3 regions of the Endozoicomonas sp. Mp262 genome follow, and region 1 is predicted to be linked to each of the others. Evidence: predicted binding sites of a transcription regulator. Region 1 holds the regulator's gene; each other region holds the start of a gene.
What was found. The regulator LexA, encoded in region 1, represses DNA repair genes until DNA is damaged. The targets are predictions, from matches to a motif close to TACTGTNTANNTANACAGTA.

Region 1 (4,290 bases):
TAGCCGTAAAACCAAGCAGCAATATGTAATGAGTGAGGTTGATGGCAAGGCCACTGGATGGAGTGCCACCTTTGAGGAAGGGCGGTGGCTGGAGAAAAACACCAAGAAGAAAAGCAAGGCTGCTTCCAAGAAAGCGTAACCGGTAATGTGTCGAAATGCCCTTTTCCTGGCTTATCTCACTGCTGACTGGATAGTCAGTAGCCGAGATAAGCGGGAATCGGGTCAGGCTATGGGGATTTAGCTATGTCAGGCCAGTGGCAACGGGTCACCAATAAAATGCTGTATCATGCCAGAACCTATCTGAAGGCATGGGAGGCCAGTGAGGGTGGTGAGGTTCAGGTTTTTCGTGAGGCCAGTATTATCAGTCTGGCTACGGCTTACCGGTCCTTATTGGCAGAAGTGCTTGAAAGTTACCAGGTGAATGTCAAGGTGCTACCTTTTGATTTGAATGAGGCTGTGTCACTGGTTCAGGAGAGTGGCCAGCATTCGTCAGAGCTTGACTATATCAGGCAGCTTGAGCATCAATCCGGCTTTTTACAGCTCATTAATTCCGCTGATGAGAATAGTGCACTGCGTCAGGCCATGGTGCCCTCTACGGCCAAAACCAGCGAAATATTCCTGAAGGATTTAACGCCGGATGTGCTACCTGCTGGTGAAAGTGCCCGGGATGTTATGGATTCTCTGTCTGAACTGGTGGCTTATGCCAGAAATTATAGTTTTGAATGGTAATACCCGGCAGTCGTTGGGGGGGCAAAGGGAATAACCGCTCTTGCTTTTCTCACGCCCCGATCTTTGAACCACTGACTGATTTTCCGCAATAGACGGCTTTCTTGAAAGAATGCAAACCTTCCTGCACAATGCGACCCAATGTTATAAATCAGTAGGTTATGTTGTTATGGCGGCTGCATTTTTGGAGATTGTTGAGTTATCTGATGGTGAAATCGTTCTGAGACGGAGTGATGATGAAGAGCCGCTTCTGACGTTAACGTTTTCTGAAGAAGCAAAATCCTTCCTGCAAGGCGCCCACCTTGAAGTGGCTAAAGTGATGTTTGATGCAGGGATCAATGAGGTGAGCCGTCAGGGAGAATCTCAGGGTAACGTGGCAGAGGTTCCTGAAAAAAGGGTATTGCACTGAGCTTGACAATATCCTTATCTCTTCTGCGGGACTGAATTAAGTGTCCGGCAAGCCTTGGTGGGTATTTGGCTTTCCGGGACTTAATGGCTTATGGGAAATGCTGTTTCCTGAGCATAGAAGTCAATAGCCCTCTTGTTTTAATTTCGAATGACTCCGACGCTCAGTCCTTCAATGGCAAACTGACTTTCATTGGAATCAATTTCAAGTGTTTCGAATTCATTGTTTTCAGGGTGGAGATAGACTTTGTTTTTCCTCTTTTCAAAGCGCTTGACCGTGACTTCATTATCAATTCTTGCCACGACAATTTGGCCATTGCGCGCTTCATGGGTTTTATGAACTGCTAACAAGTCGCCATCAAGTATTCCGACATCTTTCATGCTCATGCCTTTAACACGGAGCAGAAAATCCGCTTTTGGAGAAAAAAAAGCCGGATTGAGTAATAAGTGACTTTCAATATGTTCTTCAGCCAATACCGGGCTGCCTGCAGCGACCTGGCCAATAATCGGAAGCCCGGAAGGTAAGGACGGAATTCTGATACCCCGTGATGTTCCCGGACTTATTTCAATGGCACCTTTACGGGCCAGTGCCCGAAGATGCTCTTCAGCAGCATTGGGGGAGCGGAAGCCCAGGATTTTGGCTATTTCAGCACGGGTTGGTGGAAATCCGGTATCTTCAATATGGCTTTTTATCAGCGACAGGATTTCAGACTGGCGTCTAGTGAGTTTGATCATGATACTCTGTGTTTTTATACAGTTACTGTGATTATATCCAGTATTTGTAGGGATTCAAGCGATCTTGACACAGACAGGTTTCAAACTTATGTTTTAAACATTTGTTTGGGTCATTGGTCATTTTGAACGCATGTCACACTCGTTAACAGTAGAGCGGATTCTGGACGCGGCGGAACTACTTTTTGCTGAACAGGGATTTTCGGAAACATCATTACGATCAATTACCAGCAAGGCTAATGTTAACCTTGCTGCAGTGAATTACCATTTTGGCTCAAAAAAAGCGTTGATTCAGGCGGTATTCTCCCGTTATCTGGATCCCTTTGCGGAGAACATGGCCAAGGCGCTGGATGATTTCGGTGGGACGGGCAGGGATTCTGACCTGGAAGCGGCATTGCATCTGCTGGTGGATCAGATTATGGCTGTTGAACCTCGAAGTGGCGATGACCTTTCGGTCTTTATGCGTTTAATAGGTCTGGCATACAGTGAAGCCCAGGGGCATCTTAAGCGGTATCTTAACGAAGCCTATGGTGATGTTTTCCAGCGCTATTTCAAACTGTTGGTGGGAATGTGCCCTCACCTTCTTGCCGGCGATATGTTCTGGCGGGTTAATTTTATTTTGGGATCAACGGTTTTTACCATGTCCGGAGCCAATGCCCTCAGGGCTATCGCACAAAGTGATTATGGTATGAATGATGACCTTGAAGCCATTCTTCGAAAAATGGTGCCGTTTATGGCAGCGGGACTCAGGGCCCATACCTGATTGATTCCTGCATAACAGGGTGCCATAGGAGAGCCTGTGTTTATTTCGGTTAATATATCGCAACAGCAATTGCACTTGCATGGGGACGATGGCCGGATGATCAGTTACCCGGTATCCACGGGATTAAATGGTGTAGGTCAGCAGGAAGGCAGTGGACAGACTCCCCTTGGAAAGCATGTTATCAGGGCGAAAATTGGCAGGGGTGCACCGGAGTGTGCGGTGTTTGTCGGTCGCAGGTGGACCGGTGAGATTTATTCACCGGAACTGGCTATCCTTCAACCTGAACGAAAAGACTGGATATTGACACGTATCCTATGGTTAAGCGGCAAAGAGGTGGGTGTTAATCGTCTCGGGTCAGTGGACAGTATGCGGCGGTATATTTATATTCATGGCACCCCGGATAGTTCTCCCATGGGCAGGCCGGAATCAAAGGGCTGCATTCGCATGCGCAATAAGGATGTGATTGATTTGTTTGAGCAGGTAGCTGTAGGAACTCTCATCGATATTGTTTCCGGCTGAAAATAAGTATTTATTGTGATTTTACAATGGGATATTTATATAAATTAAAAATCGGTTGGAGTGGTTATTGACGGTGATATCCAAAATCTATGTTATCTCTGTAAGGCCGCGATGTTCATATTATTAAACGAGCAAGAAGCCGTGGCAGGACTCTTCAGGAATGGTTGAGTGAAATAGTTGACCCGATTACCCTGGTAGAGATAAGGGTGCATAAATAGTGTGACCAGCTATATTCAATCTTATAGGTAAACAATAAATCTGCCCCATGGATGGAATAATCTAGTCCGCTATGAACATACTTATCGTTGAAGACGCCAGAGATCAACGCTTGATGCTATCGGTGATTCTAAAAAAGAAAGGGCACCAGGTTCTCGAAGCTGAAGATGGTGTTCAAGCTTTGGAAGTGTTAAAAGCTCACCCTGAAGTGCGAATTGTGATCAGTGACTGGATGATGCCGGAAATGGATGGTATTCAGCTATGCCAGTCTATCCGTGAAAATGATTTTGGGCGTTATCTTTATTTTATTTTGCTAACCGGGAAAACTGAAAGTAAAGCAGTTGTAGAGGGTATTAATAAGGGTGCTGATGACTTCTTAAGCAAGCCGGTCAATTTTGATGAACTCGATGCCCGTTTAAAGGCCGGTATTCGCATTATTGAACTGGAGCGTGCGCTGGAAGAAAAAAATAAAGAGTTGTCCGGCGCTATTACCACTATAGAGAAAGACCTTGAGTCTGCGGCCAAAACGCAGGAGGGGCTATTAACCCAACCGGCTAAAATAAAAGACGCTGCATTTGACTGGTTTTTCAAGCCAAGTAAACATCTGGGCGGTGATATGTTTGGTTACCAGGCCCTTGATGATGAACATATTTATTTTTATCAGCTGGATGTTGCCGGTCATGGTATTCCTTCCGCCCTGTTTTCATTCACACTGAACAATATTCTGTCGGAAACAGGGAATGGCTCACTGCACCGAAGAAAGATTGAGGGTTCCTCCGGGTATCAGCTGGCAACGCCAGGTCAGGTGCTGGCGAGCTTGAATGACCGGTTTCAGACAACTGCCGAAAATATGCTTTATTTTACTATTGCTTATGGCATTCTAAATAATAAAACCGGTGATGTGGTGCTTTCCCAGGCGGGCCACCCCA
Region 2 (4,290 bases), 1.2 Mb from region 1:
ATAATTGGAAAGCTAGTTTAAAAAAAGAAAAGTACCAAATCTTTATTTTAATTTTTTATTCGATCAGTGAAGAAAGCTATGCCCGTTAAGGGCATAGAAAGTGAAATTTACATATAGCCAGAAGCAGTCATTGATATTATATTGCAGAAAGACTCTGGAACTCAGCCACTACAAAATGATCGGTCATACCACTGATATAGTCGATAATAAGTCTTGCTCGATAGTACCATTCCAGATCATTATTCAGATTCTCAGATGTTACTGTTTGTTCAGCTTGCTGCACCGCAGAGCAATAGGCCGCTTTATACTTCCGGGATAGCCGATGATAAAGCCGTTGCTGAATGAACAACCCACCATCATCTTGATAGGCAATGGCTTCAAACTGCTTTCTTGGCAGTTCCAGCAGAGGCCGATATATATTCATTAGTCCAGTGAGGGCTGAGTATCCCCGCAACTCCGGAGTTTCTTTTTCCCGATTGTTAAAAATATGACGGATTGCCACTGTTTTTAGAGTCTTTAGTGCCAAATGTTGACTGGAGCCACCATCAATGAGAGGTTCGTCCAGGGTGCCGTTATAAATGGCCTGATGATTTTCCAGATAACGGGAAGAGGCATAATCCACCAGATCCCTCACCAGCCGGGTTCTTAAGCGGATAATAAAGGTTTGGGATCCGGCATCCGACCTGGCTTCCTTAATAATGTCGAGAAGATAGGTATTATCATTGCCACTAAATTCTTGCCAGACTTCCTTAAGACGGTATTGTAATTCCCGGAATGACAGTATGCCCTTATCCACAGCATCTTCAAGGTCAGCAATACAATAGGCAATATCATCGGCCGCTTCCATAATATAGACCAGTGGAAAACGACAGCCTTCAGCTATATTGAGGGATTGCCATAATTGTCTGACAAGGGGTTCCTCACTGTAGTAAAACCCGGGTTTCTTTTGATGATAGTGGAACGGCTGATGTTTTCCTGGTCGAGGCTGATAGGGTGGCCGGGTGTACTTCATCAGGGCTGCTATTTGTGAATACGTCAGGTTTAACTCCTGAAGCGTATGAATAATTCGCAGGCCCTGGGCATTGCCTTCAAAAACACAGAGGTCTGGCAGCAGGGTTTCTCGAAATAATGAAGTGTGCCCATCCTTCCCTTTCAGGGACTTCCTGTGACACTCTGCCGCATGTTCAGCCATCCAGCAGCTGATGGTTTCTTCTCCAAAATGACCAAAAGGCGGGTTACCCACATCGTGCATCAGGCAGGCCATTTCTACCAGATTGGTAAAGGCGGTTTCAATACTGGCCAGACCATGTATTTCCAGCGCATCAGCTGCCTGAAATTTAGCCAGAATGGTTCTGGAGAGATAGCGTCCGGTTTGCTGTACTTCAAGGGAGTGAGTCAAACGGCTGCGCACTGCCGCATTGGTTTCCAGCGGATACACCTGGGTTTTCTGCTGTAGCCGCCTGATGGCCGCTGACTGAATAATTCGCCCACGGTCACTTTCGGTCTCTTCAACCAGATTACGATGGGTTTTAACTGAGCTGGGTTTCGGGCGGTCACAGGTGATTTTGGTCAGGTAATCCATAGCGCTTTGATTTGCTAATTATTAATCCAGACTAGCATATTGAGCTATGTGCGGCATATTGAAATCAGGACAGTTAAGCGGCGTTAAATTAAGCAAGGCTTAAGGCTGTTGAGATTTGACCATATGCTCAACCAATACCCCATCAACCCATGCCAATATTTGAGTAAATATTGTTTCGGACTATGCTCTTTGATTATTATTGACTGGTTATTTATACAGTTTACCGTGACCCTGTATGCGACTGATTATTGCTGAAAAACCGAGTCTTGGAAGGGCGATTGCTGATGTACTGCCCAGACCCCACAAAAAGCATAATGGCTATATTGAAACGGCAGGTGGTGATTATGTCACCTGGTGCATAGGTCATCTATTAGAACAGGCTGAGCCTGATGCCTATGACCCGGCCTTCAAACAGTGGCGCCTTGAACATTTACCCATCATTCCCAGTCAGTGGCTATTGCAACCCCGAAAAAGCAGCAGGAACCAGTTAACCGTTATTAAAAAACTGCTGAAGCGGGCTGAAATCATTGTCCATGCCGGTGACCCTGACCGGGAGGGACAGTTACTGGTGGATGAAGTTCTGGAATTTCTTAAATTGTCTTCGGTCCGTCGTAAGGAAGTACGACGACTGTTGATTAATGACCTGAACCCTCAGGCTGTCAAAAAGGCCTTGGCAAGACTGAAATCCAACAATGATTATGTGCCTCTATCGGTGTCCGCCCTGGCTCGGTCAAGAGCGGACTGGATATACGGCATCAATTTGACCCGGGCTTTTACTCTGTTAGGACGTAGGGAAGGATATAACGGGTTGCTGTCAGTAGGGCGAGTGCAGACCCCCATACTGGGACTGGTGGCTCGAAGAGATCAGGAAATAGCGCACTTTCAGGCTAAACCCTATTTTGAAGTCTTTGCGGTGCTGGAAACCGGGCAAAAAGAATCTTTCAAGGCCCGGTGGCTTCCCAGTGAATCATGCCAGCCGTGGATGGATGAGGAAGGACGGGTATTGGATCGTCGTCTTGCCGAAAACGTCATAGACCGAATTAAAGGGAAAACCGGGGAGGTGGTTTTAGCGGAGGACAAGCCCGGTAAAGAGCTACCTCCTCTGCCTTATTCCCTGTCGACGCTTCAAATTGATGCAGCACGGCAATACCGTATGAGTGCAGGGCAGGTTCTGGAAAGCTGCCAGAAACTCTATGAAAAGAAAATGATTACCTATCCCCGCTCGGATTGCCGGTATTTGCCAAAAGAACACTTTCAACAGGCACCTGAGGTTCTGGCTGCTATCCGCAATAATGATCATCAATGGGCAAAAGCCGTAGATAATGCCACACCCGATAAACCAGGACGGGCCTGGAACGATGCAAAAGTAGGCGCTCATCATGGGATTATTCCCACATCCAGACGCAGCGCCATTGATAAAATAAGTCGGGCGGAGCAACAGGTTTACGGGCTTATTGCCAGGCAATATATTGCCCAATTTTATCCAGACCACAGGTATCAAACACGACGAATCCAGGTACGTATTGAAGGGGGGCTATTTCAGGCCAGTAATCGCCAGGTGGTGGATGATGGGTGGAAAATACTCTATCAACAACAGGAGAGAAAAGATCAGCTGGATCTGCCACGATTACCATCGGTTAAGAAAGGGGAACAGCTGAACTGTATCGATGCAGAATTAAAAGAACGGGAAACCCAGCCACCTCGACCCTTTACCGATGCAACACTGCTCTCTGCCATGACCGGTATTGCCCGCTTTGTGAAAGACCCGGCCATTCGTAAAGTACTCAGGGAAACCGATGGGCTGGGAACAGAGGCCACCAGGGCTGGAATTATTGAGCTGTTATTCTCCCGCAAGTTTCTTACCCGTGAAGGGCGAAATATTCATGCCACTGCCACAGGGAAAGCCCTGATTGAAGCCTTACCGGAAAAAGTCAGCCAGCCAGATATGACCGCTAGCTGGGAGTCATTCCTGGACAGCATTGTTGAGCGTAAAGGAAGCTATAACACGTTTATGATTAATCTGGATCATGAACTAAGGACTTTATTGGCAACAGCAATGACTAATGGCATGCCAACAGTTCGGAACTTGCCACCTGTAAAGGAAAAATTTAGAAAGCGAAAGGGCGCTGTTTCTCGTAAAAAAACAGTTGCAAAAAGAGAATAGTAGAAAGCCAGGAAAAATGAGTCCTTATAGTGTACTGGTATTTTTCGGGATAAGTTGAAACGTTTTTTATTTAACCCTTAGAAACCTTTTTTATCTGCTATAGTCTTTTATTTGGATGAATAGTTATTTTTTCTACTTTAAAAGGCTTAGACCATGTTGCTTTTTAGGTTCTTTTTGTTTTTTTTTGTTTCTTTTCACAATTTGCTTTATCAATAGAAGTAGTTAAAAAGGAGGTTGAATTTGAAAAATCACATGGATTTTCCTGGGAAGAAGAAAATCAGATTTTCGCAGAGTGGATAATGGATGATTATTTATCACTCTCTACTGAGTATTTAGATGATTCTATTTCATTGAGCGGTGAAGAGTGGCAGGATGATACAACCACTCAAAATTTGCTGGCATATCTTTCAGAGAGTGATCAACAGCCTAGCGTTTCTGTTGAGAGTCCGTCTAAAAATGAGTTTTTCCCGATAAAACTTGAGCAATCACAAAATGATACTTCCTTATGTTCAACTTCGGATGAGAACCATGGGATAAATCTTTT
Region 3 (4,290 bases), 750 kb from region 1:
CCTGTCAGAAATCAAGGATCTGGAAGAAGCCGCCAAGGCACTGGAAAACCAGCAGGTAGATATGCTGGAAACCATTGATCAGGAAGAGACTCCAGCCGCTGAGGCTGAAGAAACCACAGAAAGTGATGAAATTTCCGCGGAAACACTGTTTGCTGAACTGGATGAAATGGAAGCAGACCTTCCGGAAAACTTTGATGACCTGATTAAAAAACAAAAGGTAGAGGAGCTGGCTCTGGAGGAGTCTCCAGAACCAGAAATGCCGGATACCGAAGAAACACCTCCGGAAACAGCCCCTTCCACCCCTATTCAGGAAAGAGAATAATACCAATCGCTGCAATTGGTATTATAATTGCCCGTTCTTTTGACCCTCACGGTGGCAATGCCACCTGGTAGCCTGTATTCATGAGCACTGAAATAACTATCCCCTCTACTCCTCCCCAGCCACAAGGTGAAAAACTCCAGAAAATACTGGCAGGCGCAGGTCTGGGTTCCCGTCGGGAAATGGAACGCTGGATCAGTAATGGCCGCATTACTGTTAACAATCAGGTTGCCCAGCTGGGTGACCGGGCAACACCCCGTGACACCATTGCTGTGGACGGCAGGCCCGTAAAACTGGAGGCCTATACCTCAGGTATCCGCAGGGTTATTGCCTATAACAAGCCTGAAGGTGAGGTTTGCACCCGTTCTGATCCCGAAGGCCGTCCTACGGTTTTCAACAGACTACCAAAACTCAAAGGCGAACGCTGGATCGCCATTGGACGACTGGACCTGAATACTTCCGGCCTCTTACTGTTCACCAATGACGGCGAACTGGCCAGCCGGTTAATGCATCCATCCCATACCATTGAACGGGAATATGCGGTACGGGTCATGGGTAATGTGACCCCTGAAAAAGTAAAGCGCCTTTACGATGGTGTAGAGCTGGAGGATGGCCCGGCCCGCTTTACCGATATTGTTGATTCCGGTGGCTCTGGTATAAACCACTGGTTCCATGTCTGTATTCTTGAGGGACGTAACCGTGAAGTACGCCGTCTCTGGGAATCCCAGGAACTCACCGTAAGCCGACTGAAACGGGTTCGCTTTGGCAGCACCATTATGCCAGAGGGGTTGCGTGTAGGTCAGTGGCAAGAGCTGGGCAAACCACACATTGATGAGCTGGCAGCACTGGTTGATCTTGAGCCCGCGAAGGCTTATGTAAAGACGCCCTCCGAGCGGGCAGCTAAACAGCCAGCTCGTCCAAAAATCTACAAAAAAACGGCCCGCAAAACCGAAGGCTCCGAATGGCAAACTCAAAAACCTGATTTTTCCAAAAAACGGCCTTCTCAGAGAAACACCAGGCGAGCTTCAGGGAAACGTCACTGACTGTATCGGGGAATGGGGAATGGGAATAGCAACTCATACTATTTCGATAGTGTCGTGAAATTCCAAAAGGCACGTTTCCACGCTCTGAAGATGGCACTCCCCAAAAGACTCCTTAGACTCGTTCCCAGGCTCCTGCCTGGGAATGCATACCTCCTCATGCAGTAGGTCTGATATAAGTTGGAACATCCGTATGCATTCCCAACAGGGAGAGGTTGTCGCAAAAGTTATTTTTATTAACCACGGAGACACAAAGACACAGAGAAAAGCGTTTTTTTTTATCATTTTTGCTCCTGATAAGGGACAAAACAAGAAAACTTTGTGCCTCTGTATCTTTGTGGTTAAAACAAAGCATACTTTTGCGACACCCTCGGGACGCTGGGAACGAGGTGAGAACAACCCGCTGGTCTTTTATGGCTGGCGGACTTATTCACTGTTTGGCATTGTTGATAGAACAAATAACTACAAAGCACTTTATTCTATGACGGATTCCAGACTAAAATACTGTTTTTTTATACAGTACCTTATAAAACCCAAAACCTTATCAGGAGAGGGCAATGTCCATCACCCCCATGTGGCGAGTAGACCGGGACGGAAGCATGTTTACCGATAAAAAAGCGGCTGAAGAACACGATAAGATGCTGGAGCTGGCAGACAACCTGTCCAGCCTGCTGGAATCTAACCTGACCATCGAGGAAAAGCTGGCCGAGGAAATCGGTTTGCTACTTGCCCGAAACAAGGAAACCCTGGCCAAAGCCTTCAAAGGCAAGCCTGACCTTATCCTGACCATCGGGGAAGAAAAGGAAGCTGAAGAAACCACTTCTCCTGTCAAGCCAGTAGCTGCCTAATCCCTTGCACCAGCAAGTCTAAAAAACCGACATACTGGAACTGATAGAAAAATATGGGGAATAGAGAAATAGTACGAACTACTATTCCCCATTTACCATTCCCTATTCCCCCCTAAAGTTCAAACAAAACAAGTAACACTAACCATACCCTCCACAGACCAATCCCGCTATAATCCACAGAACTTAAGATTTCGGTCTTCCCTGTAGTGCAATTTCAGGGAATTCCGCTAATATAGCGCCCTTTTGTCTGGCAAGGTCAGTAGTCACGCATGACGAGTTTCGTTCCTGGACAACGCTGGATCAGCGACACAGAAACTGAACAAGGGTTGGGTACCGTACTCACCCTAGACGGCCGTATGGTTACCCTCCTGTTTCCCGCAACTGGAGAAACGCGGCTATATTCCATCAACAACTGCCCCCTAACCCGGGTGCAGTTCAACCCCGGTGATAAAGTAGAAAGTCATGAAGGCTGGGTCATGACAGTCACCGAAGTGATCGAACATGCAAATATTCTGACATATTTAGGTGTATTGGATGATGGCCAGCCCAAAGAGCTGCCTGAAACCGATCTCGGTAATTTTATTCGTTTTAACAAGCCCCAGGACAGAATGCTGGCCGGTCAAATTGACCAGAACAGCAATTACTCCCTGCGCTATAAAACCCTGTTGCACAATCATCGGCTGCGACAATCGGCTGTTCGTGGCCTTGTGGGTCCCAGAACAAGTCTGATTCCCCATCAGCTCCATATCGCCAGAGAAGTATCTGCCCGCTATGCGCCAAGGGTGATGCTGGCGGACGAAGTGGGTATGGGTAAAACCATTGAGGCAGGATTAATCCTCCATCAACAGCTTATCAGTGGTCGTGCAGGGCGAACCCTGATTGTGGTTCCTGAAAGTCTTCAGCACCAGTGGCTGGTTGAGATGCTCCGGCGTTTTAACCTGCACTTCAGTCTTTTTGACGAGGAACGCTGTCGCACCATCAGTGATGACAACCCTTTCCTCAGCGAACAACTGATACTCTGTAGCCTTGATTTCCTGTGCAAGGATGAACGTCGTTTGCAACAGGCCCTGGAGGCAGACTGGGATCTGATGATCGTTGACGAGGCCCATCACCTGGTGTGGTCTGAACAGGAAGCCAGCAATGAATACCTCTGTATCGAGCGACTGGCTAACCAGATTCCGGGCTTGCTTCTGCTGACAGCCACACCTGAGCAAATGGGTATTGAAAGCCACTTTGCTCGCTTGAGACTGTTAGACCCTGACCGTTTCCATAATCTGGCAACATTCCAGGAAGAAGAAAGCTCCTATGAACCCGTAGCCAATGCTGTTCAGGATCTGCTGGATCATGACCAGTTATCGGAACAGGCCAAGCAGCATCTTCTGAGCTTCTTGGGAGAAGCGTGCAAACCGGTTATTGATACCTATGAGCAGGGTTCACCCACAGGCAAGGTCAATGCCAAAGAGCAGCTGCTTCGTCAGCTTCTCGACCGTCATGGCACAGGACGGGTCTTATTCAGAAATACCCGTAACTCTGTGGGCGGTTTTCCGGGAAGGGTTGCCCAGGGCTATCCTCAGGCTCTGCCAGAGCTGTACCAGATTGCCCTGGAAGAGGAAGCGGAACTGGAAGCGCCCTCTATAAAGCACAACGTATACCCTGAGCTTGCCTATCAGACTCATATCAAAGTTGATGATATGGATCCCTGGTGGAAAGTCGACCCCCGGGTCGAGTGGCTGATCAATCTGGTCAAGCTACTGAAAAAGCAAAAAGTTCTGGTAATCTGTGCCCACGCCAATACAGCGCTCGACCTTGAGGATGCCATGCGGATTCTGTCCGGCATTCCAACGGCTGTTTTCCATGAAAACATGAGCATTATTGAGCGTGACCGGGCAGCGGCCTGGTTTGCTGACGAAGAGTACGGTGCGCAAATTATGGTGTGCTCGGAAATCGGCAGTGAAGGCCGTAATTTCCAGTTTGCTCACCACCTGGTACTTTTCGACTTGCCTGCTCGCCCTGATCTGCTTGAACAGCGTATTGGCCGCCTGGATCGTATTGGTCAGACCGAAGCCATTAAAATCCATGCTCC

Region 2: a site for LexA is predicted at 1,784-1,803, ahead of MJ595_RS12700 (DNA topoisomerase III). Genes of this name have one in related genera too.
Region 3: a site for LexA is predicted at 1,862-1,881, ahead of MJ595_RS14555 (YebG family protein). Genes of this name have one in related genera too.

The regions. Positions count from the first base shown of each region.
Region 1 is NZ_CP092489.1:4,065,760-4,070,049, reverse strand. Features, by position in the region: gene topA (type I DNA topoisomerase) at 1-139, shown strand, start outside; gene MJ595_RS17840 (hypothetical protein) at 244-729, shown strand; gene MJ595_RS17835 (hypothetical protein) at 896-1,135, shown strand; gene lexA (transcriptional repressor LexA) at 1,273-1,863, opposite strand; partial or broken gene MJ595_RS17825 (TetR family transcriptional regulator) at 1,997-2,617, shown strand; gene MJ595_RS17820 (L,D-transpeptidase) at 2,663-3,145, shown strand; gene MJ595_RS17815 (SpoIIE family protein phosphatase) at 3,435-4,290, shown strand, end outside.
Region 2 is NZ_CP092489.1:2,872,610-2,876,899, reverse strand. Features, by position in the region: gene dgt (dGTPase) at 137-1,582, opposite strand; gene MJ595_RS12700 (DNA topoisomerase III) at 1,818-3,746, shown strand; gene MJ595_RS12695 (E2F family transcription factor) at 4,046-4,290, shown strand, end outside.
Region 3 is NZ_CP092489.1:3,318,121-3,322,410, reverse strand. Features, by position in the region: gene scpB (SMC-Scp complex subunit ScpB) at 1-322, shown strand, start outside; gene rluB (23S rRNA pseudouridine(2605) synthase RluB) at 403-1,362, shown strand; gene MJ595_RS14555 (YebG family protein) at 1,917-2,207, shown strand; gene rapA (RNA polymerase-associated protein RapA) at 2,477-4,290, shown strand, end outside.